Linked DNA regions of Novosphingobium sp. G106. Each later gene encodes a partner of the first gene's protein in a complex. Links are inferred from orthologs where the notes say so. Each region holds a gene or a part of one and is shown on either strand. Other genes may lie near its edges. The genes, in order: ccmE and ccmB.

Evidence for each region.
Region 2: the proteins of ccmE (region 1) and ccmB are in contact, whole or in part, in a solved structure (PDB 8CE8), measured with the Escherichia coli proteins. The link is inferred for Novosphingobium sp. G106 from one-to-one orthologs.

Annotation. Positions count from the first base shown.
Region 1 is NZ_JAHOOZ010000001.1:1,689,727-1,704,913, forward strand. The notes cover bases 12,361-15,187. They hold ccmE (cytochrome c maturation protein CcmE), read right to left. Parts: upstream 14,084-15,187; coding sequence 13,637-14,083; downstream 12,361-13,636. Other genes in these bases: KRR38_RS08070 (heme lyase CcmF/NrfE family subunit), read right to left, coding at 12,361-13,640; KRR38_RS08080 (hypothetical protein), read right to left, coding at 14,104-14,244; ccmC (heme ABC transporter permease CcmC), read right to left, coding at 14,244-15,011. In the rest of the region: KRR38_RS08010 (aspartate-semialdehyde dehydrogenase), read left to right, coding at 211-1,260; KRR38_RS08015 (hypothetical protein), read right to left, coding at 1,309-2,808; dapF (diaminopimelate epimerase), read left to right, coding at 2,982-3,800; KRR38_RS08025 (MiaB/RimO family radical SAM methylthiotransferase), read left to right, coding at 3,797-4,969; signal recognition particle-docking protein FtsY, read left to right, coding at 4,966-5,889; KRR38_RS08035 (inner membrane-spanning protein YciB), read left to right, coding at 5,891-6,538; KRR38_RS08040 (urate hydroxylase PuuD), read left to right, coding at 6,682-7,254; KRR38_RS08045 (peptidylprolyl isomerase), read left to right, coding at 7,336-7,992; KRR38_RS08050 (potassium transporter Kup), read right to left, coding at 7,989-9,920; KRR38_RS08055 (tetratricopeptide repeat protein), read right to left, coding at 10,023-10,715; KRR38_RS08060 (cytochrome c-type biogenesis protein), read right to left, coding at 10,712-11,086; KRR38_RS08065 (redoxin family protein), read right to left, coding at 11,134-11,697; more of KRR38_RS08070, read right to left, coding at 11,694-12,360. UniProt on the Escherichia coli protein: Heme chaperone required for the biogenesis of c-type cytochromes. Transiently binds heme delivered by CcmC and transfers the heme to apo-cytochromes in a process facilitated by CcmF and CcmH.
Region 2 is NZ_JAHOOZ010000001.1:3,363,250-3,373,977, forward strand. The notes cover bases 2,030-4,978. They hold ccmB (heme exporter protein CcmB), read left to right. Parts: upstream 2,030-3,150; coding sequence 3,151-3,807; downstream 3,808-4,978. Other genes in these bases: KRR38_RS16025 (SDR family oxidoreductase), read left to right, coding at 2,030-2,221; KRR38_RS16030 (4a-hydroxytetrahydrobiopterin dehydratase), read right to left, coding at 2,213-2,503; ccmA (heme ABC exporter ATP-binding protein CcmA), read left to right, coding at 2,552-3,154; map (type I methionyl aminopeptidase), read right to left, coding at 3,933-4,760; KRR38_RS16050 (DUF3298 and DUF4163 domain-containing protein), read right to left, coding at 4,813-4,978. In the rest of the region: KRR38_RS16010 (cysteine synthase A), read right to left, coding at 1-301; KRR38_RS16015 (2Fe-2S iron-sulfur cluster-binding protein), read right to left, coding at 368-685; more of KRR38_RS16025, read left to right, coding at 1,427-2,029; more of KRR38_RS16050, read right to left, coding at 4,979-5,634; KRR38_RS16055 (M17 family metallopeptidase), read left to right, coding at 5,686-7,068; KRR38_RS16060 (hypothetical protein), read right to left, coding at 7,599-7,940; KRR38_RS16065 (NAD(P)-dependent alcohol dehydrogenase), read right to left, coding at 8,039-9,049; KRR38_RS16070 (nuclear transport factor 2 family protein), read right to left, coding at 9,055-9,444; KRR38_RS16075 (SH3 domain-containing protein), read left to right, coding at 9,576-9,980; argC (N-acetyl-gamma-glutamyl-phosphate reductase), read left to right, coding at 9,980-10,728. UniProt on the Escherichia coli protein: Required for the export of heme to the periplasm for the biogenesis of c-type cytochromes.

The DNA.
Region 1 (15,187 bases):
TACAACGACGCGGACCGACGCTATCGGGCGCGCCATGTCCATGGTGATGATTAAAACCATTAGCCCGAAGCCGACCCGCACCTGCGGGGCGGTCCGGTCGTGCCGACGGTTCAACCTTAGGCACCTGGACAAAGCCCCGCCGAAGCGCGGGGCCTCTTGCAAAGCAAGCCAAAGCATCCCGCGCCTCCGCACAGAAGGAGACGCATTTTCATGAACTACCTCGATAACACCACCGGCCGCTACACAGTCGGCGTGGTCGGCGCGACGGGCCTCGTCGGCACGATGATGCTTGCACTGCTGGCCGAGCGGAATTTCCCGGTGGCGCAGCTGCGGCTATTCGCCTCGGCGCGGTCGGCGGGCAAGACGATCCCTTTCGGCGGGGCCGACGTCGTGGTCGAGGATGCCACCGCGGCCGACTACGCGGGCCTCGACGTCGTCTTCTTCTCGGCTGGCGGCTCGACTTCCAAGGCGCTCGCCGAGAAGGTCGCCGCGGCCGGCGCCGTAGTGATCGACAACAGCTCGGCCTGGCGCGCGCATCCCGAAGTGCCGCTCGTAGTCGCCGAGGTGAACCCGCACGCGCTGCGCCAGATGCCCAAGGGCATCGTCGCGAACCCCAATTGCACGACCATGGCGGCCATGCCCGCGCTCAAGCCGCTGCACGATGCGGCAGGCCTGACGCGGCTGGTGGCGAGCACCTATCAGGCGGTCTCCGGCGGCGGCGTCGAGGGTGTCGAAATCCTGCGCGAACAGGTCCAGGCCGGTGCCGAGGCTTGCGCAGACCTCGCGCAGGACGGCGGCTCGGTCGATCTCGGCACGCCGCGCAAGTGGTCGGTGCCGATCGCCTACAACGTCGTGCCGCTCAACTACGTGCTGGGCGAGGACGGCTATACCGAGGAAGAGCTGAAGCTGCGCGACGAGAGCCGAAAGATCCTGGAGATCCCGGGCCTGCGCGTCGCCGCGACCTGCGTGCGCGTGCCGGTCTTCACCGGCCATTCGATTGCGCTGAACGTCGAGTTCGAGCGCCCGCTTTCGCCCGAAAAGGCGCTGGAGCTGCTCGGCCAGGCACCGGGCGTGGTCGTTACCGAGGTACCCAACCCGCTCGAAGCCGCGGGCAAGGACCCGGTCTTCATCGGCCGCGTCCGCCGCGACATGTCGGCCGACAACGGCCTGACGCTGTTCGTCGCCAACGACAACCTGCGCAAGGGCGCGGCGCTCAACGCCGTGCAGATTGCCGAGGTGTTGATCAGCGGGAAGTTCTAGGAAATTCGAAGCCAGGCGCGGTCCCGGCCGCGCCTGGCTATTCGCTTGTTATCTCCCCGAAACCAGGACGTTGAAACTGCGCGTGCCGCCTGCGCGATCGGCGGCAGCTCTCACATCGGCGCGGCGCTTGAGCGCCGCGAGCGCTTCAGCCGAAGGATCGGCCGGATAGGTCGCGGGCGGTGGTGCATAGTCGCTGAGGTCCAGCAAAGCCTGAACACGTTGGTTAGGCGTTTCGAGCCGCTTGATCACCGACGCCGCCGCGGCATCAACATCGCCCATGCAGAGCTCAAGATCTGTCACCAACTCCGGCCCCTCGGCAAAATGATCGCGCAAATAAGCGAGATCGGCCTTGGCATCCGCAAGCCTGCCCAACCGGTAGCTGGCGCAACCACGATTGTCGCGGAACTGCATCATGCCCACCAGGCTGCCCTTGATGCTGCCGGCCGCGATAGGCGCGAGCGTTTCGATCGCATCCGCCGGATGTCCGAACACGAGTTGCAGGCCCGCCATGTTGATCGTCTGGCTGATGTTCGGCTGGCCATACTCGTTCAGGGCCTTGCCCTGCGAATAGGCTTCGATCGCTTCCGGGTAGCGTCCCAGCTGGGCATAGGCGCGCGCCTTGCTGTCCCACCACCAAGGCAACAGTTCGTCCTTGTCCGCGTAGGCCGGCGCCCCCGCCTTGAGCGGATCGATCACTTCAAGCGTGCGAAGTGCTTCCTCGCCTTTTCCCAGCCACAGCAGGTCGGTCACAACGTTGATTTGCGGGCGCATCACGTTGGCGTGCGCCGCCGCGATTTCTCTCATTCGCGCCATGTGCCTTTCGACAGATGAGCGCGCATCGTAACTGGCAGGCAGCAGCGCTTTCAGCCGGGTGTCGACGCTAATGCCCATGAGCGCGCCGGGGCTGTCGATCAGAGCCAGCATCGCGGCCGCGCCATCCTTGTCGCCCGCGTCGGTCAGAATGCCGGCATAGCCTTGGCGGAACCCGTCGATCGACGATCCGATCCGGGCCTCGCCCAAGACGTAAGCCGGATTGGTGAGGACGGCGAGCAATCGCCGCGTCAAGGCCATGTCGCCCTGTGCCTTGAGCGAAAGATAGGTCCTGGACCATGTACCGATCGAAATCGCCATCAGCGCGTCAGGCGAATTTCGCGCCATTTCCTCTACTACGGTCACCGCATCGGCTGTTCGTTTGGCTTGCCAGGTGAGTTGGAAACGCAGTTTCCAGAACTCGTTGTCGGCGCCCGAAATCCGCGTTCCCACTTCGGCATAGCGGAGCGCCAGATCGAGTTCCCGCGCGGCGAAGGCACAGAACGTCCCGATCCGATAGACATCCCGCCGCACCGGATCCGGCAGGTCGGCAAACCTGGCCGAGCCCGCCTGCTGCGCAACGATCGGAGCGGCGGCCTTGCAATCGTTGTTCTGAGCGGCCGCGGCGAGCGCCGTGAGGGCTGTCTTCTGATCATCCGGGCGCTCCGCGGCAGCGACAGGTGATGGTTGAGCCGTTGCCATCAGCAAGCCCAGCAGTAGTGCCCGGCGCAAAATCATGCCCACTCCCCGTCGACCGAATCTTGTCGTTGCAACCTGTTGACCAGAAATCCTGTAGACATCAATCGACGTTGCATCCGCCGTGGATACCCCACGGAGCATGCATTTCAGGAAGGCCGAGGCGTACCACAGCGCTTTCCCTTTGCCCCGATAGTCTCTAGAGCGCGGCCATCATGCGTGTCCCCTTCGTCAAGATGCACGGCCTCGGCAACGACTTCGTTGTGCTCGACGGGCGCGTCGAGAGCGTGCCGGGAATCGACAGCACGCTCGCCGCAGCGCTGGCCGATCGCCACACGGGCATCGGCTGCGACCAGCTCGTCCTGCTGGAGCCGTCTACGGCAGCCGACTTCCGCATGCGTATCTTCAATTCGGACGGCAGCGAGGTCGAGGCCTGTGGCAATGCGACACGCGCGATCGGCCTGCTCCACGGCGCCGCGGCGCGGATCGAGACCGCCGGCGGGCTGATCACAGCCTCGCCCGCCGAGGACGGCATCTCGGTCGAAATGGGCCAGCCGCGCTTCGACTGGGACCGCATCCCCCTTGCCTATCCGATGGATACGCTGACGATGCCCGTCGGCTGGGAGGACTTGGAGAACCCGGTAGCGGTCAATGTCGGCAATCCGCATGTGATCTTCTTCGTGCCCGACACCGACGCGGTCGACCTCGCCCGGCTCGGCGCGCTGATCGAACGCGATCCGCTGTTTCCCGAGCGGGTCAACGTCAACGCCGCCACGGTGACCGCGCGCGATGCGATCCGCCTGCGGGTCTGGGAACGCGGCGCCGGCCTGACCCGCGCCTGCGGCACCGGCGCCTGCGCCACCGCAATCGCCGCGATGCGCCGCGGCCTGACCGACCGCTCGATCACGGTCACCCTGCCCGGCGGCCCGCTGCGGATCGACTGGCGCGACGACGGCGAGATCGTCATGACCGGGGCTGCTGCGGAGAGCTTCCGGGGAACCTTCGATCCTGCCGATTACGGAGTATCGGTGTGACGCTCGAAGTCGTTTCGCTGGGCTGCCGTCTGAACCTCTCCGAAAGCGAAAGCCTGCGCGGCCTGCTCGCCGCCAGCGACAACCTGACCGTAATCAATAGCTGCGCGGTCACCGCCGAGGCGGTGCGCCAGACCCGCCAGGCGATCCGCCGCGCCCGCAAGGCCCGTCCCGACGCGCGGCTGCTCGTCACCGGCTGCGCCGCCGAGGTCGAGCGCGAGGCACTCTCAGCGATGCCCGAGGTCGACGGACTGGTGGCCAATGCGGCCAAGCTCGATCCGCGCGTGTGGAACGTGCCGCCCTCGCCGGTCGCGCCGCATCAGGGGCATACCCGCGCATTCGTCGACGTACAGAACGGCTGCGATCATGCCTGTACCTTTTGCGTGATCCCGCAGGGCCGCGGTCCGAGCCGCTCGCGCTCGGTTCAGCAGGTAATCGCCGATGTCGCCCTGCATCTCGAATCCGGCGCGCGCGAGGTTGTACTCACCGGCGTCGATCTCACTTCCTGGGGCGGTGACCTGCCCGATGGCCCGCGGCTCGGCTCGCTGGTCAGGGCAACCCTCGATGCCTTCCCGACGCTCGAACGGCTGCGGCTGTCCTCGCTCGACGGGATCGAGATCGATACGCAATTGTTCGAATTGCTCGCGGGCGAGCCGCGGGTGATGCCGCATGTCCACCTCTCGCTGCAATCGGGCGACGACATGATCCTCAAGCGCATGAAGCGCCGCCACGCACGCGCCGATGCGATCCGCCTGGTCGAAAACCTGCGCGCCCGCCGCCCCGATATCGCCATCGGCGCCGACCTGATCGCCGGCTTCCCGACCGAGGACGCGGCGATGCACGCAGCCAACCTGTCGATCATCAAGGAGCTCGACGTGGTGCACGGCCACGTCTTCCCCTATTCGCTGCGTCCCGGCACGCCGGCGGCGCGCATGCCGCAGGTCGCGCCGGCCGTAATCAAGGCACGTGCGGCAGAGCTGCGAGCGGCCGTGGCGGCGCAGCGTTCGCGCTGGCTGGCCTCGCTTGTCGGCACGCCTTTGAAGGTGCTGGCCGAACGCGACGGCACCGGCCATGCCGAGAATTTTGCGCGCGTGCGGCTACCGGACGACGCGCAGGTGTCGCATTGGCTGACAATAACGCCGCGTGCGGTGATCGAAGGAATGCTCGCATGAGCGCGGAAACCTGGAGCGACCGGCTGTTCGGCGGCTTTCGCAAGACCTCGGAACGACTTTCCGAAAATCTCGCTGGAATCGTTACGAAATCCAAGCTGGACGACGAGCAGCTCGACGAGATCGAGGATGCGCTGATCCTCTCCGACCTCGGCCCCCGTGCCGCCGCCCGCATCCGCGAACGCCTGTCGGGCGAGCGCTTCGAGCGCGGGCTCGACGACCAGGCGATAAAGGAAGCCGTCGCCGACGAAATCGCCGCAATCCTGCGCCCCGTGGCCAAGCCGCTGGAAGTCGTCGCCTTTCCGCGCCCGCAGGTGGTGCTCGTGATCGGCGTCAACGGCTCGGGCAAGACCACGACGATCGCCAAGCTGGCGCACCTGTTCCAGGAGCAGGATTACGGCGTGATGCTCGCCGCCGGCGACACCTTCCGTGCCGCGGCGATCGGCCAGCTCGCGGTCTGGGCAGAACGTATCGGCGTCCCCGTGATCCGCGGCCCCGAAGGCGGCGATCCGGCCTCTATCGTCTATGACGGGGTCAAGGCCGCAACCGAGCAGGGCATCGACGCGTTAATCGTGGATACGGCCGGAAGGTTGCAGAACAAGCGCGAACTGATGGACGAGCTCGCCAAGATTCGCCGCGTGCTTGGCCGCCTCAACCCCGAAGCCCCGCACGACGTCGTGCTGGTGCTTGACGCGACGAACGGACAGAATGCCTTGCAGCAGATCGAGACTTTCAAGGAAGTGGCAGGCGTGACCGGGCTCATCATGACCAAGCTGGACGGCACCGCGCGCGGCGGCGTGCTGGTCGCCGCAGCCGAGCAGTACGGCCTGCCGATCCACGCCATCGGCGTCGGCGAGAAGATCGACGACCTGCGCCCCTTCGACCCCGACCTCGTCGCGCGCGTCATTGCGGGAGTTGCCTGAGATGGCCGAAGCAACGAAGGAAAAGCCCAAGAGTTCGTGGATCAACCTCGTGGTCGATTTCGGCCCGCTGCTGGTCTTCTTCCTCGCCTATCGCCACTACGCGCCGCCGACAGGCGACCAGGGTATCGGCGTCGCCCTCGCCGTGACCAAGGGCACGATCGCCTTCATGGGCGCGACCGTGGTCGCGCTGATCGTCTCGCGCTGGCGGCTCGGGCATATCTCGCCGATGCTCTGGCTTTCGACCGTGCTGATCCTCGGCTTCGGTACTCTGACCGTACTGCTCGGCGATCCCTTCTGGGTCCAGGTGAAGCCGACCGCGATCTACCTGCTGTTCGCCACCGTGCTGTTCGTCGGCCTCGCCCGCGGCAAGCCAATGCTGCGCTATTTGCTGCAGTCCGCGTTCGAGGGCCTGGACGAGGCCGGCTGGCTCAAGCTTTCGCGCAATTGGGCGATCTTCTTCCTGGTCCTCGCCGGCCTCAATGAAGTGCTGCGCCAGGTGCTGAGCTTCGACGGCTGGCTGCAAGCCAAGCTGTGGGGCTTCACCACGCTGTCGTTCCTCTTTACCTTCTCGCAGATTCCCATGGTCTTGCGTCACGGCCTCGGCGAGGAGTCGAAAGACGAAGTGATTACCCACCCGCCGCACGAATAAGTGCAAAAACACACGAAAACGTGTGACATTCTCTTGCGTTGACGCAATAAACCGGCTGCCGCCGTTTCGGGTCGACCCGCGCGGCCAACAAGCTTGCAGTTTTGCTGCGCAACAAGAGCCTTCGGAATCCTAAGGGGGAAACAATGGCCAAACTATTCGGAAATCTGCACCTGGTGCTCGCAATCGGGCTCGTGCTCGCGATCGCTGTGATGATGGCCTTCGCGCCGTCTGCTCCGGTCGACGTCAACTCGGTCTTCCGCTGGCTGCACCTGTTCTTCGGCGTGCTGTGGATCGGCCTGCTCTACTACCTGAACTTCGTCCAGGTGCCGACCATGCCCAAGGTCCCCGCCGAATTGAAGAAAGGCGTCACCGGCTACATCGCCCCGAACGTGTTCTTCTTTTTCCGTTGGGCGGCACTGTTCACCGTGCTGACCGGCCTCACCATCGCTTTCGTCGACGGCTACGGCCATCAGGCACTGACCTTTACGGGCGAAGGCAACGTCAATCTGATCGGCCTGGGCATGTGGATCGCGATCGTCATGTTCCTCAACGTCTGGCTGATCATCTGGCCGGCGCAGAAGAAGATCCTCGGCATCATCGAGGCGACCGACGAGGAGAAGGCCAAGGCGACGCCGCGCGCGCTCATCGCCAGCCGCACCAACCTGCTGCTGTCGCTGCCGATGTTCTACTGCATGGTCAGCGCCAACCTGGGCTGATCGCGGCAAGTCACTTCGGGGCAAAGAGGGCGCGGCATCCGCAAGGGTGCCGCGCCTTTCGTTTTGGCGCATGATCGCGGCATGACAACACGATTCGCTCCCTTCTTCGCGCCGCTACTGCTGATGCTGACGGCCGCCGCGCCCGCTCCGAAATCCGCACCGCTGCCCGATACGGTGCGCGTAGTGATGACCACCGAACTGGGTCCGATCACGCTCGATCTCGATGCCAAGCATGCGCCGATCACCACGCGCAATTTCGTCCGCTATGTCGATCAACGCCGGTTCGACGGGATCGTGTTCTACCGCGTGATGCGGCTCGCCTGGGGGCAGCAGCCCAATGGGCTGATCCAGGCCGGCACCCGCGGCGATCCGAAGCGCGCCCTGCCGCCGATCGCGCACGAGCCGACCAGCGTAACGGGTATCCTGCACAAGGCCGGCGCTATCTCGATGGCGCGTAATGCCCCGGGCACTGCGGCCGGGGACTTCTCGATCCTGCTGTCCGACCTTTCGGGCTTCGACGCCGATCCCAATGCCGCCACCGACGAAGGCAAGGCCGGGTACGCCGCCTTCGGCTATGTTGTCGATGGCATGGACGTCGTGCGCAAGATCTACGACGTGCCGCTGTCGACAACGATGGGCGTGGGCGTGATGAAGGGGCAGATGATCGAAAAGCCGGTGCGCGTGCTCACCGTACGCCGCGTGCCGATCCCCGCAGCAGCGCCGGCTCCGGCACCCTAGATCTCGATCTGGCTTCCCAGTTCGACCACGCGGTTGGTCGGCAGGCGGAAGAATTCCATCGCGCTCGCGGCGTTGCGCAACATCCAGGCGAACAGCTTCTCGCGCCACAGCGCCATGCCGGGCTTGGCCGAGGGCAGCAGCGTCTGGCGCGAGAGGAAGAAGCTGGTTTTCATCATCTGGAACGGTTCGCCGCACATATCGACGCGCTTGAGCGCCTCGGGCACGTCGGTCTCCTCGAGGAAGCCATAGCGCATGGTCAGGCGATAGAAGCCGTTGCCCATGTCCTTGACCGAGAAGCGCTCCGCCTCATCGACATAGGGCACATCCTGGATCGCCACGGTCAGGATCACGACGCGCTCATGCAGCACCTTGTTGTGCTTGATGTTGTGCAGCAGCGCCGAGGGTACGCCGATGTTGGTCGAGGCCATGAACACCGCCGTTCCCGGCACGCGTGCCGCGCTCGAATGGGCGCTCTTGGCGAAGACCTCGATCGGGATCGTCCCCTCGGCCATATTCGCGCGCATCAGTTGGCGGCCCTTCGACCAGGTCGTCAGCAGGGTGAAGATGCCCACGCCCATCATCAGCGGCACCCAGCCGCCGTCGGGTATCTTGGTGAGGTTGGCGCCGAGATAGGCCGCATCGAGCGCGAAGAACAGCACGAGCAGCGGCAGCGCCATCCAGGGCTTCCACTTCCACAGGTGGAACAGCACGACCGCGAGCAGGAAGTTGTCGATCGCCATGGCACCGGTCACCGCGATGCCATAGGCCGCGGTCAGGTTCGACGAGCGCTGGAACACCAGGACCAGCAGGATCACCGCGATCATCAGCCCGAAGTTGATCACCGGAATGTAGATCTGCCCGGCCTGAAGGCTGGTGTGGCGGATCGTCATGCGCGGGATGAAGCCGAGCTGGATCGCCTGCTGCGTCACCGAGAAGGCGCCCGTGATCACCGCCTGCGAGGCGATGATCGCCGCCATCGAGGCGATTATCAGCATCGGCCACTGGAACCATTCGGGCGCAAGCAGATAGAACGGGCTTGCCAAAGCATCGGGATGGCGCAGCAGCAACGAGGCCTGGCCGAGATAGTTGAACACCAGAGCAGGCAGCACAAAGGCCAGCCACGAGATGCGGATTGGCTTGCGGCCGAAGTGACCCATGTCGGCATAAAGCGCCTCGGCACCGGTCACCGCGAGCACGGCCGAGCCCATCGCCAGGAAACCGCGGAATGGATCATGGGCAAACATGGACACCGCATGATGCGGGCTCAGCGCGAAGATCACCTCGGGCAACGCCGCGATGCTGAGTATGCCAAGCACCGAGATCACGGCGAAATAGAGCAGCATGATCGGGCCGAAGAAGCTGGCGACCTTGGCCGTGCCGCGGCTCTGGATCATGAACAGGAAGATGAGGATACCGACGACCAGCGGCACGACCGCGCGCCCGAGCTGCGGCTCGTAGACCGCAAGGCCTTCGATCGCCGAAAGCACCGAGACCGCAGGCGTGATCATCGAATCGCCGTAGAACAGCGAGGTCGCGAAGATTCCCAGCAGGACGATCCCGCCCGACCACTTCTTGGCGGTAACGTTCTTGTTGATCAGCGCCAGCAGCGCCAGGCTGCCGCCCTCGCCCTTGTTGTCGGCGCGCATGATCACGGTGACGTACTTCAGCGTCACGATGACCATCATCGACCAGAACATCAGGCTGACGATGCCGTAGATGTGCAGAGCATCGAGCGGCAGGCGGTGATGCCCGGCGAAGGTATCGCGCATCGCGTAGAGCGGGCTGGTACCGATATCGCCGAAGACCACGCCGATCGCACCGACAGCGAGCTTCAGCGCGCCGCCGTGGTGGCCGTGATCGTGCGGACCGTGCGCCGGCTGCGCTACCGCGGGCTCCGCCTGGGCAGTGGCGCCAGCGTCGTCCGCCATGGCTTCGCTCATATATGCGCCCCGTCGCGACATGGACTCAGCTCGCCGCAGCGCAGCAAGGTGGCGGCGCTTAGCAGCATGCGAGAGGCCCGGCAATCGTGCTCACGGGCCTGTCCCGGCTTGGGGCCCGCCTGGGATTGGCGGCATGCCCTGGGCCTGCTGCTGGCGGGCAATCAGCGCATCCAGCCTGGTCAAGCGGTCCTGAAGGTCCGCGCGCCACGGTGCATCGGGCGGCGACTTCGCCAGCAGGTCGGCCCAGAGACCCCGCGCTTCGGCAAAACGGCCCGACTGCGCCATGGCTAGGCCTAGGAAGAAGGGCGGCCCCGGATGGTTCGGCGCGGCGATCGCAGCGCTGCGATAGGCATAAAGCGCTGCGGGCGAAAGCTGCCCCTCGGCATGGCCGACAAGCGCATTGGCCAGGGCCAGCCAGGCATCGGCATCCTTGGGATCTTTATCCACTGCACCGCGCAGCACCCCGGCAGCATCGGCATATTGGCCGTGCCGTGCAAGCGCATCGGCGACGACCACCCAGTTGTTGCCTGGCGCGACCGGCTTGCCGTCGAGCGACTTGCGCGCAGCGACCAGCGCTTGCGGATCGCCTGAAATCTTCTCCACCGGCGCCTTCGGGGCACCCACCATTCCGGGGCTGCCCTGCAGGCCATAGCCGGCGATGCCGAGCAGCAATGCTGCGGCGATGGCTTCCCAGCCGACAGCCGGTTTCTTCTCCCAGCGCAAGAGCGCCAGCACGAGACCGAGAGCCAGCGCCGCCAGCAGCAATGCCCAGACCCAGCTCATCGGCTATACCCTCCGCGCAGGAAACGCCGGCGCAGCAGCAGCGCGGCCAGCGCCAGCAGGACAATGGGGAGAACGAACAGCGGCCAGGTCAGTGTCGTGACGCGCGGCGCATAGCTGACATAGTCGCCATAGCGCTCGACCAGCCAGGCGCGGATCTCTTCGGGATCCTCGCCCGCGGCGATCCGCTGGCGCACCTGGCTGCGCATGTCGCCGGCGATGGGCGCGTCCGAATCAGCGATCGACTGGCTCTGGCACTGCAGGCAACGCAGCGTTTCCATCAGCGCCTGGGCCTTGGCCTCCTGCGCCGGATCGTCGAGCTGGCGATAGGCATAAGGCGCCGGCGGCATGTTCTCTTGCGCCGCAGCCGGCATCGCCAACGGCGTCGCGATCAACAGCAGCAACAAGCAAACGAGGCGTTTCACTGTTCCGCCTCCTTCAGCTTTTCAAGAATCATGAGCAGCTGATCAGCCCTGATCTCGCCGATATGCTGATAACGGATCACGCCCTTGCCATCGATGACAAAGGTTTCGGGCACGCCCGAGGAGCCGATCGCGATCTGCACCGAGCGAACATCATCGGCACCGATGCGGGCGAAAGGATTGCCGTTGCGCGCGAGGAAGGCCTGCAGGTCATCGCGGCGGTCGCTGATGGCTATGCCGTCGATCTCGACGCCGCGACGCTTCAACTCGGCAAGCTGCGGCGCTTCGACCCCGCAGGGGATGCACCAGCTCGCGAACAAGTTGAGCAGACGGGGCTTTCCGGTCGCCAGGTCCTTGTGCGCCAGGCCCGGCCGCTCTGCTATTGCGGGCGGCAGGTTGAATTCGGGAAGCGGCTTGCCAACCATCGCGCTGACGACATCGTGGCTGGCGGGGCGCAGCAGGCCGATCATGACGAGCACGACGAAGCCCAGGAACAGGCCGAGCGGCAGCCAGATCGCCCAGCGCGGTGCCGGTTTTGCGACGGATTCGGTCGTTTCGCTCATCGGCCCTGCCTCGATCGGCGATAGGCGATCTTGCCGCGGGCGACGTAGCGCTTGAGGTCACTCGCAACGCGGCCGATCAGGGCGAGCACGCCGCCCAGGCCGATCATGATTCCGCCCAGCCAGATCATCGTGACGAAAGGCTTCCACCAGAGACGGAGCTGCCAGCGACCATCATCGGCTTCCTCGCCGAGCACGGCATAGAGTTGGCCGTTCCAACGCGTCAGCAACGCGGATTCGCTGGTCTGCTGCGGGGGCGTCCAGAAGAACCGCGCCTGCGGGTGGGCGATAGTCGGCGTGCCGTCGGCATAGGATGCATGCAGTTCGGCTTCGAGCGCGGTCCAGTTCGGGCCGGCGACGGGCTCTACCTTTTCGAGCTTCACTTTCCAGGGGCCAACCGCGGTGGTCTCGCCGACCCGCGCGGCGACGAGCTTCTCGACGGAGAAGGCGCTCTCGCTGGCCATGCCGAACAGCGCGACGGCGATGCCAAGATGCGCGATGACCATGCCCCAGACCGGCAGCGGCGTGCGGCGCAGGTTGCGGCCGCGCAGCGGCAGCAGGCTGGCGACGAACAGGCCGCAGGCGAAAGTCAGGCCGATGAAGGGCAGCAGCTTGGCGTTGGCCCAGACGGCAAGGCCGATCGCCACGAGCACGGCAACCGCTAGCGGCACGACCAAGCCCATGCCCACGCGCGAGAACGCGTCGCGCCGCCAGCGCAGCAGCGGACCGATGGCCATGACGATAAGCATGGGCACGACGAACAGCGCGCTCATCGGATTGAAGTAGGGCGGCCCGACCGAAACCTTGGCGCCCATGGCCTCGGCCACCAGCGGATAGAGCGTGCCGAACAGCACGATGCCCAGCACCGCCGACAGCATGACGTTGTTGAACACAAGCGCGCCCTCGCGGCTGACCGGGGCGAAGCGTTCGCCCTCGGTCACGCTGCCGGCGCGCAGGGCGAACAGGGTCAGCGCGCCGCCGATGTTGATCGCCAGCAGCGCGAGAATGAAAGTGCCGCGCTCGGGATCGACCGCGAAGGCATGGACGCTGGTGAGGATGCCCGAACGCACGAGGAATGTGCCGATCATCGACATCGAGAAAGCGACGACGCCCAGCATGATCGTCCAGGCGCGCAGAGCGTTACGCGCGGCCAGCACGCCGACCGAATGCAGCAGCGCCGTCGCGGCGAGCCAGGGCATCAACGAGGCGTTCTCGACCGGATCCCAAAACCACCAGCCGCCCCAGCCGAGTTCGTAATAGGCCCAGTAGGATCCCGCGGTGATGCCCAGCGTCAGGAAAATCCAGGCGCCCAACACCCAGGGCCGCATGGCGCGGGCGAAGGCCGGGCCGACTTCACGCGTGATGAGCGCCCCGATCGCGAAGCTGAACGCGACCGAAAGCCCGACGTAGCCGAGGTAGAGCGTCGGCGGATGGAACGCGAGGCCGAGGTCCTGGAGCAGCGGATTGAGCCCCTGCCCTTCCGCGGGGACCGGGCTCAGCCGTTCGAACGGGTTCGAGGAGAACAGCAGGAAAGCGTAGAAGCCGAGGCTGACGAAGGCCTGCCCGGCGAGCGTCGCCAGCATCGTCCGCTCGGGCAGCCGCCGCTCGACCAGCGCGACGAAGCCGCCGGCGAGCCCCATCACGGTCACCCAGAGCAGCATCGAACCCTCGTGGTTGCCCCAGGTTCCGGCGAACTTGTAGATGAACGGCTTGGCCGAATGCGAGTTCATCGCCACCAGCTTGACCGAGAGATCGGTGCGGCAGAACAGCAGGATCAGCGCGGCGAAGGCCGTGGCGCAGAGCAGGCCCTGGACGATCGCCACGGGCCGAACCACCGGTGCCAGTGCCTCGCCATTCCTCGTCAGCCCGAGCGAACCCGCGAGCAATTGCAGCCCCGCCAGGGCAGCGGCGAGCCAGAGCGCCGCCAGGCCGAATTCTGCGATCATTTGGTTTCGGCCACCACTTGCCTGGCCTGGGCCTCGGTCATTTCCTTCATCTCGCGCGGCACATAGCGCTCGTCGTGCTTGGCGAGCAGATTGTCGGCGATGAATGTACCGTCCCTCGCCAGCTTGCCCTCGGCGACGACGCCCGAGCCTTCGACGAAAAGCGAAGGCACGATGCCGCGGAACCGCACGGGCACGCGCGCCTTGCCGTCCTGGACGACGAAAGCGATGGTCACGCCATCGGGCTCCGTCTTGATCGAGCCTCTCTCGACCATGCCGCCCAGCCGCACGCCGCGGTCTGGATCAGGCCGGCTGGCGAGGATTTCGCTCGGCACGTAGAAATAGGATGCCTGGCTGCGCAGGCCCCAGATCGCCAGCAGCACTGCAGCGATCAGCGCAGCGAGCGCGATGACGATCAGCACGAGCCGCTGGTGCTTGGCCTTCATCGCTGGGGCAGTCTGCACACTCACTGCTCGCGGCTCCGTTCGCGGCGGCGCTCGGCCCGGCGCATCGACGCGAGGCTCCACGCCACCATCAGCGCGGTTCCGCCGACGCCGATGGCATAGGCGGCATAGACGAAGGTCCAGGGATCGAGTGCCTCGCGCATCAGGCGAAGGCCCCGGCAGAGGCCTTGCGACGCAGACGCGCCTCGGCCTGGATATCGGCGAGGATCGCGCGCATCCGCGCGAGCACGACACCGCCGAAGATCAGCGAGAACCCTATCGTCGCGATCAGCAGCGGCACGAGGAAATCGGCGGCCATCGCCGACTTGCCGAGGGTGATGCTCGGCGGCTGGTGCAGGCTGTTCCACCAGAGCACCGAATAGTGGATGATCGGGATGTTGACCGCACCGACGAGGCCGAAAACCGCGGCGACGCGGGCGTTCTGGCCCTCGCCGCTCGCGGCCGAAGCCAGGGCGATATAGCCGAAATAGAGGAAGAGCAGCACCAGCATCGAGGTCAGCCGCCCGTCCCAGACCCACCAGGTTCCCCAGGCGGGCCGGCCCCAGAGCGAACCCGTCGCCAGGCAGAGCGCGGTGAAGACCGCACCCGGAACCGCCGAAGCGCGCGCGGCGATGCCGGCCAGCGGATGGCGCCAGACCAGCTCGACCAGGCTCGCCACAGCGACCGCGGTCCAGCCGCCCATGCCGAGCCAGGCGGCGGGGACGTGGATGTACATGATGCGCACGGTCTCGCCCTGCAGGCCTTCGGCCGGCGCGAAGAACAAGCCCCAGACGAGCGCTGCGCCGGCCAGGACGATGCCGGGTATCAGCAGCAGCGGCATCAGCCAGCGCGCAATGCGGAGGAAACGGGCAGGATTGGCGAAGCCATGCATGATCGCGGCGCTTTTGGCAGCGTGCAGGTCAGCCGGCAAGGGGCAAGACGCGAGTCCTCCCCCGGCAATGAGCCCGTAGTTCTGGGGGAAAGACTGGGGCGACCGATGGGGTTCGAACCCACGACCTCCGGTACCACAAACCGGCGCTCTAACCAACTGAGCTACGATCGCCACAAGCGCGCACCGAGGCGCGGCCAATGCCCGTCCCAAGCTCG
Region 2 (10,728 bases), 1.7 Mb from region 1 along the record:
GGTTCTCGGGCATGACGATGACCGTCTTGTAGCCCAGCGCATTGGCGACCAGCGCCAGGCCGATCCCGGTATTTCCCGCTGTGCCCTCGACGATCGTGCCGCCGGGCTTCAGCGTTCCCCTGGCCTCGGCGTCGCGCACGATCCACAGCGCCGCGCGGTCCTTGACCGAGGCGCCGGGGTTGGCGAATTCGCACTTGCCCCAGATCTCGCAGCCGGCGGCCGCGCTCGGCCCCTTGAGAAGGACGAGCGGGGTCTTGCCGATGAGATCGAGCGTGCTGCGCTGAGGAACGGGTGCGGTCATGCCAGCGGATTAGGGCGCAGAGCGTCCGGGATCAATCGCCGATCAGTTCCGGCACCCGATCGATGCTCAGTCTTCCTGGGCGATGGTGACGCGCAGGCCGTCCAGCGCGTCGGTCACCGGCACCTGACACGACAGGCGCGAGTACTCGTTGCGGTGGTCCGAGCTGTCGAGCAGGTCGTTCTCGTCCTCGCTCATCGCCGGGATCTTGTCCATGAACGACGCGTCGATATGGACGTGGCAGGTGGCGCAGGAGCAGCAACCGCCGCACAGCGCCAGGAGTTCGTCGAAGCCGTTGTCGCGGATGACTTCCATCAGCGTCCGGCCCAGCGGTGCCTCGATGCCGCGCTCCGCACCGGCCTGATCGACGACAGTAATCTGCGGCATGACTCTCTTTCCCCTTTGATACACGCTATATCGGTGACTTCCGGGGGCTGCTAATCGCTGCCACCGGCTTTGGCAAGGTGCCTTGGGCCAAGCTGTTTTTTGGAGTGATGATGGGTTTGCAAGCAGGTGCGCTGCGCGAAGGATTGGACGCCATCGCCGCGCAGGAGCCCGCCATAGCCCGAGCCTTGGAACTCTGCGGTTATCCGGAGCCGCGCATCCGCGCGACCGGTTATGCGACACTGCTTCGCACAATTGTCGGCCAGCAGGTTAGCGTAGCGGCGGCCGCCTCGGTTTGGACCAAGCTCGAGGCGCTGCTGGGCGAGGACATGGCCGCCGACGCCCTACTCGCCGCAGATTTCGATTCGCTGCGCGCCTGCGGCCCTGTCGCGCCAGAAGCAGGGCTATGCCCGCTCGCTCTGCGAACTGGTGACCAGCGGCGCGCTGAATCTCGATTCGCTGCCCGCCGACGACGAGGAAGCGATCGCCGAGCTCGTGCAGATCAAGGGCATCGGCCGCTGGTCGGCCGAGGTCTATCTGCTGTTCGCCGAAGGCCGCGCCGACATCTGGCCGGCGGGCGACCTCGCGGTTCAGGCCGGCCTGCACAAGCTGCTCGGCCTCGAAGAGCGCCCGAGCGAGAAGCTGACCCGCGAACTGGCCGAGAAATGGCGCCCCCACCGCGGCGCGGCGGCGATCTTCACCTGGCATTGCTACAACAACCCGGCGCTGTAGAATGCGAGGAGGATGACCAAGTCGATCTTCATCACGGGCGGTGCCTCGGGCATCGGCCGGGCGGTGGCGCAGCTCTTCGCGGCCAAGGGCTGGCGCGTCGGGCTCGGCGACGTGAACGAGGCGGGCATGGCGGAAACGATCGCCCTGCTCCCGGCCGATGCGGGTTCGGCCCACCAATTCGACGTCCGCGATCCGGCCGCCTGGACCGAAGCGCTGAGCATGTTCGCGCCCGACGGACGGATCGACGTGCTGCTCAACAATGCCGGCATCGCCTCGGGCGGCCCGCTCGTCGAAGTCCCGCAGGACGAGATCGACCGCTTGGTCGACATCAATTTCAAGGGCGTGCTCAACGGCGCCCGCGCGGCCTATCCGTTCCTCAAGGCCGCGGCGCCCGGCTCGTGCCTGCTCAACACCGCCAGCGCCGCCGCGCTCTACGGCACGGCCGGCGTCGCGGTCTATTCGGCGACCAAGTTCGCCGTCCGCGCGCTGACCGAAGCGCTCGACAGCGAATGGGAAGCCGACGGCATCCGCGTCCGCTCCTTGATGCCGAGCTTCATCGACACGCCGTTGCTCGCCTCGCCGTCGCACGCCGGCAGCAACCGCACCAAGCGCGACGTGGTCGTGGCGGCGGGGCTGGAGTTCACGCCCGTCGAGCAAGCCGCCGAAGCCGCCTGGGCTGCGGTGCATGGGGCGCGGTTGCACACGCTGGTCGGCAAGACCGCCCGCAAGCTCGCCTTCGTCGCCAAGTGGGCGCCGGGCATCGCTCGTCAGCGCGGCAAGAAGTTCATGGCCCAGCGGTCAGAGTAAAGCGTCTATCGCTTTCGCCATCTTGACGTCGCGCTGGCTCAGTCCGCCGGCATCGTGCGTCGTCAGCGTGACGTGAACGCGGTTATAGACGTTCGACCATTCGGGGTGGTGGTCGGCCCTCTCGGCATAGAGCGCGACGCGCGCCATGAAGCCGAAGGCCTCGGAGAAGTCAGCGAACTTGAAATCATGCGTGATGGCAAGGCCGTCCTCGCGCAGCGTCCAGCCTGAAAGCTCGGCCAGCGCTGCGGAGCGCTCGTCGTCGGTAAGGCGGGGGATGGCCATTGGCGCTCTCCTTGGCAGCGCCTGACCATTCCCCTATCGCAGCCGCCGATGCAAGCCGCCGCCCTAACCGCGTGGGAACTGTTCTGCCGACGGGGCGACCGACTGCTGTTCGGCCCGCTCGACCTGTCGCTCGAACCCGGCGCGGCGCTGCACCTGACCGGCCCCAACGGCATCGGCAAGACCAGCCTGATCCGCATGCTCGCCGGTCTGCTGCGCCCCTTCGTCGCCTATGACATGGGCTCCAGCGCCATCGGCACGATCAGCTGGCAGGGCACCTTCGCCCTGCTCGACGAGCGCCCGGCGCTCGATCCGCACCTGCCGCTGGGCAAGGCGCTGGCCTTTTGGCAGGGGATCGATGGCGGCACCGCGCCGGTCGAGCGATTGGGCCTCGGCAACCTGCTCGACGTGCCCGTGCGCTACCTGTCGACCGGCCAGAAGAAGCGTGCGGCCCTCGCCCGCGTGATCGGCCAGGGCGCCGACCACTGGCTGCTCGACGAGCCGCTCAACGGCCTCGACAAGGATGGCGTGGCGCTCGTGGAAGAGCTCATCGCCGAACGGCGTGCGCAAGGCGGCGCGGTCGTCATCGCCTCGCACCAGCCCGTCGACCTGCCCGGCGCGCAGGCGATCGACCTGCGCGATCATCCGGCATGAGCGGCGCGCTGCTGTCCATCCTGCGCCGCGACCTCGCGCTGCTGCTCCTCGGCCGCCGCGGCGGGGCGGTGCTGCCTGTGCTGTTCTTCCTCGCCGTCGCCATGCTGTTCCCCTTCGCCGTCGGCCCCGACGCGCAACTGCTGGCGCGCACCGGCGGTGGGGTGATCTGGGTCGCGGCGCTACTCGCGGCGATCCTGCCGCTCGACCGGCTGATCGAACCCGACATCGAGCTGGGTTTCTTCGATCAATGGGCGCTGCGCGGCATTTCCGAGGAATGGATCGTCGCCATGCGCGTGCTGGCGCACTGGTTAAGCTTCGGCCCGCCGCTGATGCTGACGAGCCTCATTGCCGCCGGGCTGCTGGGCCTGGATGGCGCGACGCTGAAGACGGTGGAGATCGGCCTGCTGGTCGGCACGCCGGGGCTGGCGGCGCTGGGGGTGACGGTGGCGGCCATAACCGCCGGCCTGCGTGGCGGAGCCGCGCTGGGCGGGCTGCTGGTGATCCCGCTGGCCGTGCCGCTGCTGATCTTCGGCGCGGGCAGCCTGTCGACGGGCGGCGAAGGCGGGCTGGCGCTGACGGGGGCAGTGAGCCTGGTACTGCTGGCGATCGCGCCATTTGCTGCTGGAGCGGCGATCAGAGCCTCACGCAACTAACCATCCGTCGCCCCTGCGAAGGCAGGGATCCAGATGACGGTGCAAACTGGTGCCCTCCGTTTCAGGACGAGAGCTTATCTGGGCCCCTGCATGCGCAGGGGCGACGGGATAGGGGTTGGCGGGACCTAGATGTAAGGCGGCCTGTGCAGCCCCTTCGGGCTCAGCGTGAATATCTCGCAGCCCGTCTCGGTGATCCCGATCGAATGCTCGAACTGCGCCGACAGCGAGCGGTCGCGCGTCACTGCCGTCCAGCCGTCTTCGAGCAGCTTCACCGGCGGCTTGCCGAGGTTGATCATCGGCTCGATGGTGAAGAACATGCCGGGCCGCAGCTCAGGACCCGTGCCCGCGCGCGCGGCGTGGATCACTTCGGGCGCGTCGTGGAACAAACGGCCGAGGCCGTGGCCGCAGAACTCGCGCACCACGCCGTAGCGGTTGGCTTCGGCATAGCGCTGGATCGCGGCGCCGATGTCACCCAGCCGCTTGCCGGGCTTTGCTTCCGCGATGCCCAGCATCAGGCATTCGTGCGTCACATCGACCAGCCGCTTGGCCTTCAGCGAGACGTCGCCAACGAGGTACATCCGGCTCGAATCGCCGTGCCAACCGTCGAGCAGCGGGGTCACGTCGATGTTGACGATGTCGCCGTCCTTGAGCGTCTTGTCCGAGGGGATGCCGTGGCAGACGACATGATTGATCGAGACGCAGGAGCTGTGCGCATAGCCGCGATAGCCCAAGGTCGCGGGCACGGCGCCGCCGTCTAGCGTCATCTGGCGCACGACATCGTCGATCTCTTCGGTGCTGACGCCCGGCTGCACGATCGGCGCCAGGGCATCGAGGATCTCGGCGGCGAGCCGCCCGGCGCGGCGCATGCCTTCGAAGGCCTCCAGGCCGTGCAGCTTGATCGTGCCATCGCGAAGCCCGGTCTCGTCGTGGGCGACTGTCTGATATTCGGTCATGCCGCCCATCTAGCGACAATCGCCCGAAATTGCGAGAGCCAGAGCCTGCAGCCTATCGCTTCACGGCGAAGGCCCAGCGGAATTCGGGCTTCACCGCAGCGAGTACAGCATCGGTAATCGGCAACGTGACCTCGTAATCGCCCTCGACATAAGGGCCCGCCTCATAGGGGCCGACCAGAATTCCGATACGGTCGAAACTGCTCCGGTTCGACGAGCCGAGGATCACCGTCGAGGCGACCGGATCGATGCACTGGTCGAACTCGTCGGTGCTGCCCGCCTTCACCGGCTCCCCGCGCTTTTCGGCCCGCTGCTTGTTTAGCGCTGCACAGAAGTTCTGGCGGATCGCGCGCGACAGGGCTTCCTTCGAAGTAAACAGGTCGATCGGCTCGCGGCGCCGGTCGGCCTTGCGGTCCCAGACCAGCGAACTGAAACCATGGTTCGGATGCGCCCCGCCCGAATAGTCGCTGAGATCGGCCGAGAGGCTGAGCCAGCCCGGCAGGTCGGTGACGACCTTCCAGGCCGTCCAGTTGCCGAGCGGATTGTAGGGGAAGCCCTGTTTCTTGCTGTCCGCCTGCTGCTCCTTGGCGCTGACAATCAGATCAGCCTTCTGCTTGGCGAGATCGGCGTCGAGCTCTGCCTTGAGCTTGGGGATCGCCCCGACCGCCGCGGGATAGCCGTACTCGAACTCGTACAGTTCGGTCGATTGCTCCTCGTGCCGGGCGACACCGGGCGCCGCTGCACTTGGTTCCGCCGCTGCGGCAACCTTCGGCGCGGGCGTCCCTTCACTGGCCAGCGTGGCGGGCGTTTCCTGCGCCTGTTTCGAGCAGGCCGCGAGGACCAATGCCAGCAGCAGCGAAGATCGCGACATCGCCATCACACTTTCCTCTCGCGCTAGGCGCCCTCGTCCGGCTAGCCTGTCCGCAGAATGACCGACAAGCACGCATTGATCCAGCCCGATCGCGACCAGCAGGCCACGCCGATCCATCTCGTCGACAAGGCGGGGCTCAAGGCTTTCGTCAAGGAGCTCTCCGCCCCGCAGCGCGCCGCTTTGGCCGCGCAGAAGTTCGAAGGCGACGGATATTCCCATGCGATCCTGCCCGATGGGGACGGCTGGTCGGTCGTCGCCGGCGTAGCCGATCCGGCAAGACTGTCGCCGTGGTGCATGGCCAAGCTCGCCGAAGTCCTGCCCGCAGGCACCTATCGCCGTGCCGACGCGGATCCGGGTGCCGCGCTGCTCGGCTGGGTCACTGGCCAGTACCGCTTCGACCGCTACAAGAAGGACGGACCCAAGGAAGGCCCGCGCGTGCTGCTGACCAAGGAGGTCAAGGCGATTGAGCCCGCCCTCGCCGAAGCCGCCGCGACCGCGCTGGTCCGCGACATGGTCAACACGCCTGCCGAGGACATGGGCCCGGCAGACATCGAGTCCGCTGCTGAAGCGCTCGCCAAGGAGCACAAGGCCGATTTCCACGTCACCAAGGGCGACAGGCTCGAACGCGAATACCCGATGATCCACGCCGTCGGCCGCGCCGCCGAACGGTCGCGCAATCCGCGGCTGATCGAGATCGAATGGGGCGATCCCAAGCATCCGCGGATCGCCGTGGTCGGCAAGGGCGTCTGCTTCGACAGCGGCGGTCTCGACATCAAGCCCTCGTCGGGCATGCTGCTGATGAAGAAGGACATGGGCGGCGCGGCGCATGCGCTGGCGCTGGCCAAGCTGATCATGGAGCGCGGGCTCAAGGTGCGGCTGCACCTGCTGCTGCCCACGGTGGAGAACGCCGTCTCGGCCAATGCCTTCCGCCCCGGCGACGTGCTGCGCTCGCGCGCCGGCATCTCGGTCGAGATCGGCAATACCGACGCCGAAGGCCGGCTGATCCTCGGCGACGCGCTGACCCGCGCCGGCGAGGAAAAGCCCGAACTGATCCTCGACTTCGCCACCCTGACCGGCGCCGCGCGTTCGGCCGTCGGCCCGGACCTCCCCGCCCTCTTCACCCGCGAGGACGCGACCGCCGAGGCCTTGCTCAAGGCCGGCGAGGCGGTCGACGACCCCTGCTGGCGCCTGCCGCTGTGGAACGGCTACCGCGACTACCTGAAGTCCGACGTGGCCGACATCAACAACAACTCGGCCAACGCCTTCGCCGGCGCGAGCGTGGCGGCGCTGTTCCTCGACCGCTTCGTGCCCGAGGGCACCGACTGGGCCCACTTCGACACCTTCGCCTGGCGCCCGGCGAGCAAGCCCGGTCGGCCCAAAGGCGGCGATGCGCTGGGGCTCAGGGCGTCATGGCAGATGCTGCAGGAGCGGTACGGCTAGATTGCGGTCGTGCGATCGCGTGGGCTGGACGTGGGGAGTCCAAAAAGGCAGCTTTAGGGTGTCGTCTGATCGCTAGCTGCCCTGATTTTCCCTCCGGATCGTCTATCTGCTATCCAACGACCAACATCGACAACAACTAGCCACCAAACGGTACCTAGCAGCACGTCAAAAATGAACGAAAGCATGTGGGGTTTGTAAATGCCATAGAAGTAGGCGCCCGGCCCGTCATACATCGAAGGGCTCCGGATATAATCGGTCATGACGTCAGTAATAGTGGAAAATGGCCAATACCCGACATAAGATAGAAATCCCCAAATGAATGCATCTATCTTGCCATTTGTCCCGGCAACGAAAACCGCCAATGCATAAATTAAATAGGCTATTGGTATCGCACGTCTCACAGCGGTTTCAGCCCTGATGGTTGTCACAACGATATGCCGACAGGGCGGGACTGATGCAACGTCCGCTTGTGGGAAGGGGTTTGCGAACTGGCGATGGCAGAATTGTCGGCACAAGCCCCCGCCCTCTGATCACCGCTGCTTCTTGGCCGTGGTCGCGGTGAAATCCGGGTCCTTGTTCGCCACCCAGTCGACGAACTTGCGCACTTTGGGGTCGAGCAGGAGGCCTTCCACGTCCATCCCGTGCCGCTGCAGTTCGGAATTGGTGAAATTGGCGATCAGCGTCTGCTGGCAGATGGGGTGCATCGGCACGACATCGCGGCCGCCCCGGCTCTTGGGCACGGGGTGGTGCCAGACGATGGTCTTGCCCGTCGGCCGGCCGCAGAGCCAGCAGGGGACGACCGGCGCGGGAGCCTCGTCCTCCTCGCGGTCCAGGTCGCCATAGGGATCACGTTTGGAATGCTTGCGGGCCATGCGTCTGCCTGGATTGCCTGAACTTGCGCTGCGCCCTACCGCGCCGGCGCCGGCATGGCCACAAGCACCTCAGCTTTTTCCGCTTTCCCGGCGAGCGGTCATATCTCCACGCAGACCTTGCCGAAGTGCTGGCCCGACTGCAGGTGGCGGAAAGCATCGGCCAGGTTCTCCAGCTTGAATGCGCGGTCGAGCACCGGCCTGATGCCGCTCGCCTCGATCCCGCGGACCATGTCGATCTGGTCGCGCCGCGAGCCGACGGTCACCGCCTGCAGGTTGAGCCGCTTGGCCTGGACGATGGCGAAAGGCATCGTGTCGATCTGGAATCCGCCGACTGCGCCGATGATCGCCACATGCGCGCCCGTGCGCGCGGCGACGAAGGACTGGCCGATCGTGTTCGGCCCGCCGACCTCGATGACGTGATCGACACCGAGCCCACCGGTCAGCGCCAGCACGGCCGCGCCCCATTGCTCTTCCTCGCGGTAGTTGATCAGGTGATCGGCGCCGAGCGCCTTGAGCTTCGCCAGCTTCTCGGCGCTGCCCGATGTGGCGATCACCGTCGCTCCCGCCGCCTTGGCGAACTGCAGCGCGAACAGCGAGACGCCGCCGGTGCCTTCGATCAGCACGGTCGCGCCGGGCTTGACCTTGCCGTCGGTCACCACAGCGCGCCAGGCGGTAACGCCAGCGCAGGTCAACGAAGCGCTTTCGGCCGGAGTGAAACCCGCGGGCGCGCGGGTGAAATGGGTCGCGGGCCGCGTCGCTTCTTCGCAGGCGAAGCCGTCGGCCGGACCGCCGGGCGAGTTGTCGAGGTGGATCTTGTCGATATGCCCGTCGAGCCACTTCGGGTGGAAAGTGCTGACGACCTGGTCGCCCTGCTTGAACTCGGTCACGCCCTCGCCCACAGCGATCACCTCGCCCGCGCCGTCGGACAGCGGGATCAGCCCGTCCTTCACCGGAAAGAACCCGCCGACCACCAGCCCGTCGCGAAAGTTGAGGGAGGCCGCGAGCAAGCGCACCTTGATCTCGCCCGGCCCCGGCGCGGGCGCCTCGGCACTCTCGAGCCTCAGATTGTCGAGGCTCGCCGGCTGGTAGAGGCGCATGGCTCCGGTCATCGTCGTCATCCTTGCAGGTGCGCCATCAGCGGCACGAGTTTCTCTTGCGCTATGAGCGCGTTGTAGTGCTCGGCAATCGAAGCGATCCGTCCGTCGCGGATGCGCAGCACGAACACATAGGTCTGGGCATAGGGCTCGCCGTTCACCAGCACGCCGTCGGATCGCGCCTCGGCCACCGCGCAGTCGCCTTCGGCGGTGATCGCATCGATCGTGAAGCGCAGCGGCTCGCGCATGACGCTGCCCAGCCAGCGCACCGCAGCCTGATAGGTCCGCTTGTCGATCGGCCCCTGCGTGGTCAGCCAGGCGGTCATGTCCTCGGTCAGCAAGTCGTCGGGCAGTTCGCCGGCGGTCACAGCGGCAAAATAGGCGTGCACCAGACGATCGGCTTCGCGCATTGTCACCTCTCCTGCTTGTCCGCCGGCTAATAGCAATCGGGTACAGGCCCGACTTGACCGATTCGGTCGCACAGCGCAGCGCTGTTTCTCATGCCGACCCGCCGAATCGCCCTCAACCTTGCGTCAATGCCATGAGCGATATAAGCGCGCCGGTCTTCGACTTCGCGGGAAACCAGCATTTGACAGCATTCGACGGCCATACGAGACCCGAGCTGCCCCAGGGCATGCTCTCGCTCACCGGTCCCGGCGCGACCGCCGAGGCAGGGCATCTGCCCGTGCGCGGCGATCTCGCGCATATCAAGCTCGCCGGCCGATACTTCGTACCCCATTACGCGGTGCCCATGCCGCATACCGTCGCCGCCAAGGGCGCGAGCCTGCGCCGCGCGGGCAAGCCTGACGCCGAACAGATCTGCATGCTGCCCGCCGGCGGCACTTTCGACGTGCTCGACATCGCCGGCGGCTGGGCCTGGGGCCAGTTCGGCGACGATGGCCATGTCGGCTATGTCGTGCTCACCGAACTCGAGGGTGCTGCGTGATGACCGCAAGCGTATTCATCGACGGTGCCGTCGGCACCACGGGCCTCGAGATCGCCGACCGGCTGTCGGGCCGGGATGAGTTCACGCTGATCACCCTGCCCGAGGATCGCCGCAAGGACGACGCGGCGCGGGCCGAGGCGCTGAACGCCGCCGACTTCGTCATCCTCTGCCTGCCCGACGATGCCGCCAAGGCTGCCGTCGCGATGATCGACAACCCGCGCACCCGCGTGATCGACGCCTCCTCGGCGCACCGCGTCGCCGATGGCTGGACCTACGGCTTTCCCGAAGTGGTCGGCCGCGAGACGGTCGCCGCGGCGATGCGCGTCAGCAATCCGGGCTGCTACCCCACGGGCTTCATCGCGCTGGTCGCGCCGCTGGTGAAAGCCGGGCTGCTGCCCGCGAGCTGGCCTTACACGGTCACCGCCGTCTCGGGCTATTCGGGCGGCGGCAAGGCGCTGATCGCTCGGTTCGAGGACGATACGGACATAGCCTTCCGCGACTATGGCCTGAGCCTGGGCCACAAGCACGTGCCCGAGATGACCAAGCTCGCCGGCCTGGTCCACGCGCCAGTCTTCGCGCCCGCGGTGATCCCCGCGCATCGCGGCATGGTGGTCGAGGTTCCCCTCCCGCTTGCCGCGATTCCGGGTGCCGCGGCGCCCGCAGCCCTGCTCGCCTGCCTGAAGCAGGCCTATGCCGGCAGCGAGGTCGTCACCGTGCACGAAGGCACGCCCGACGAACTGCTGCTAAG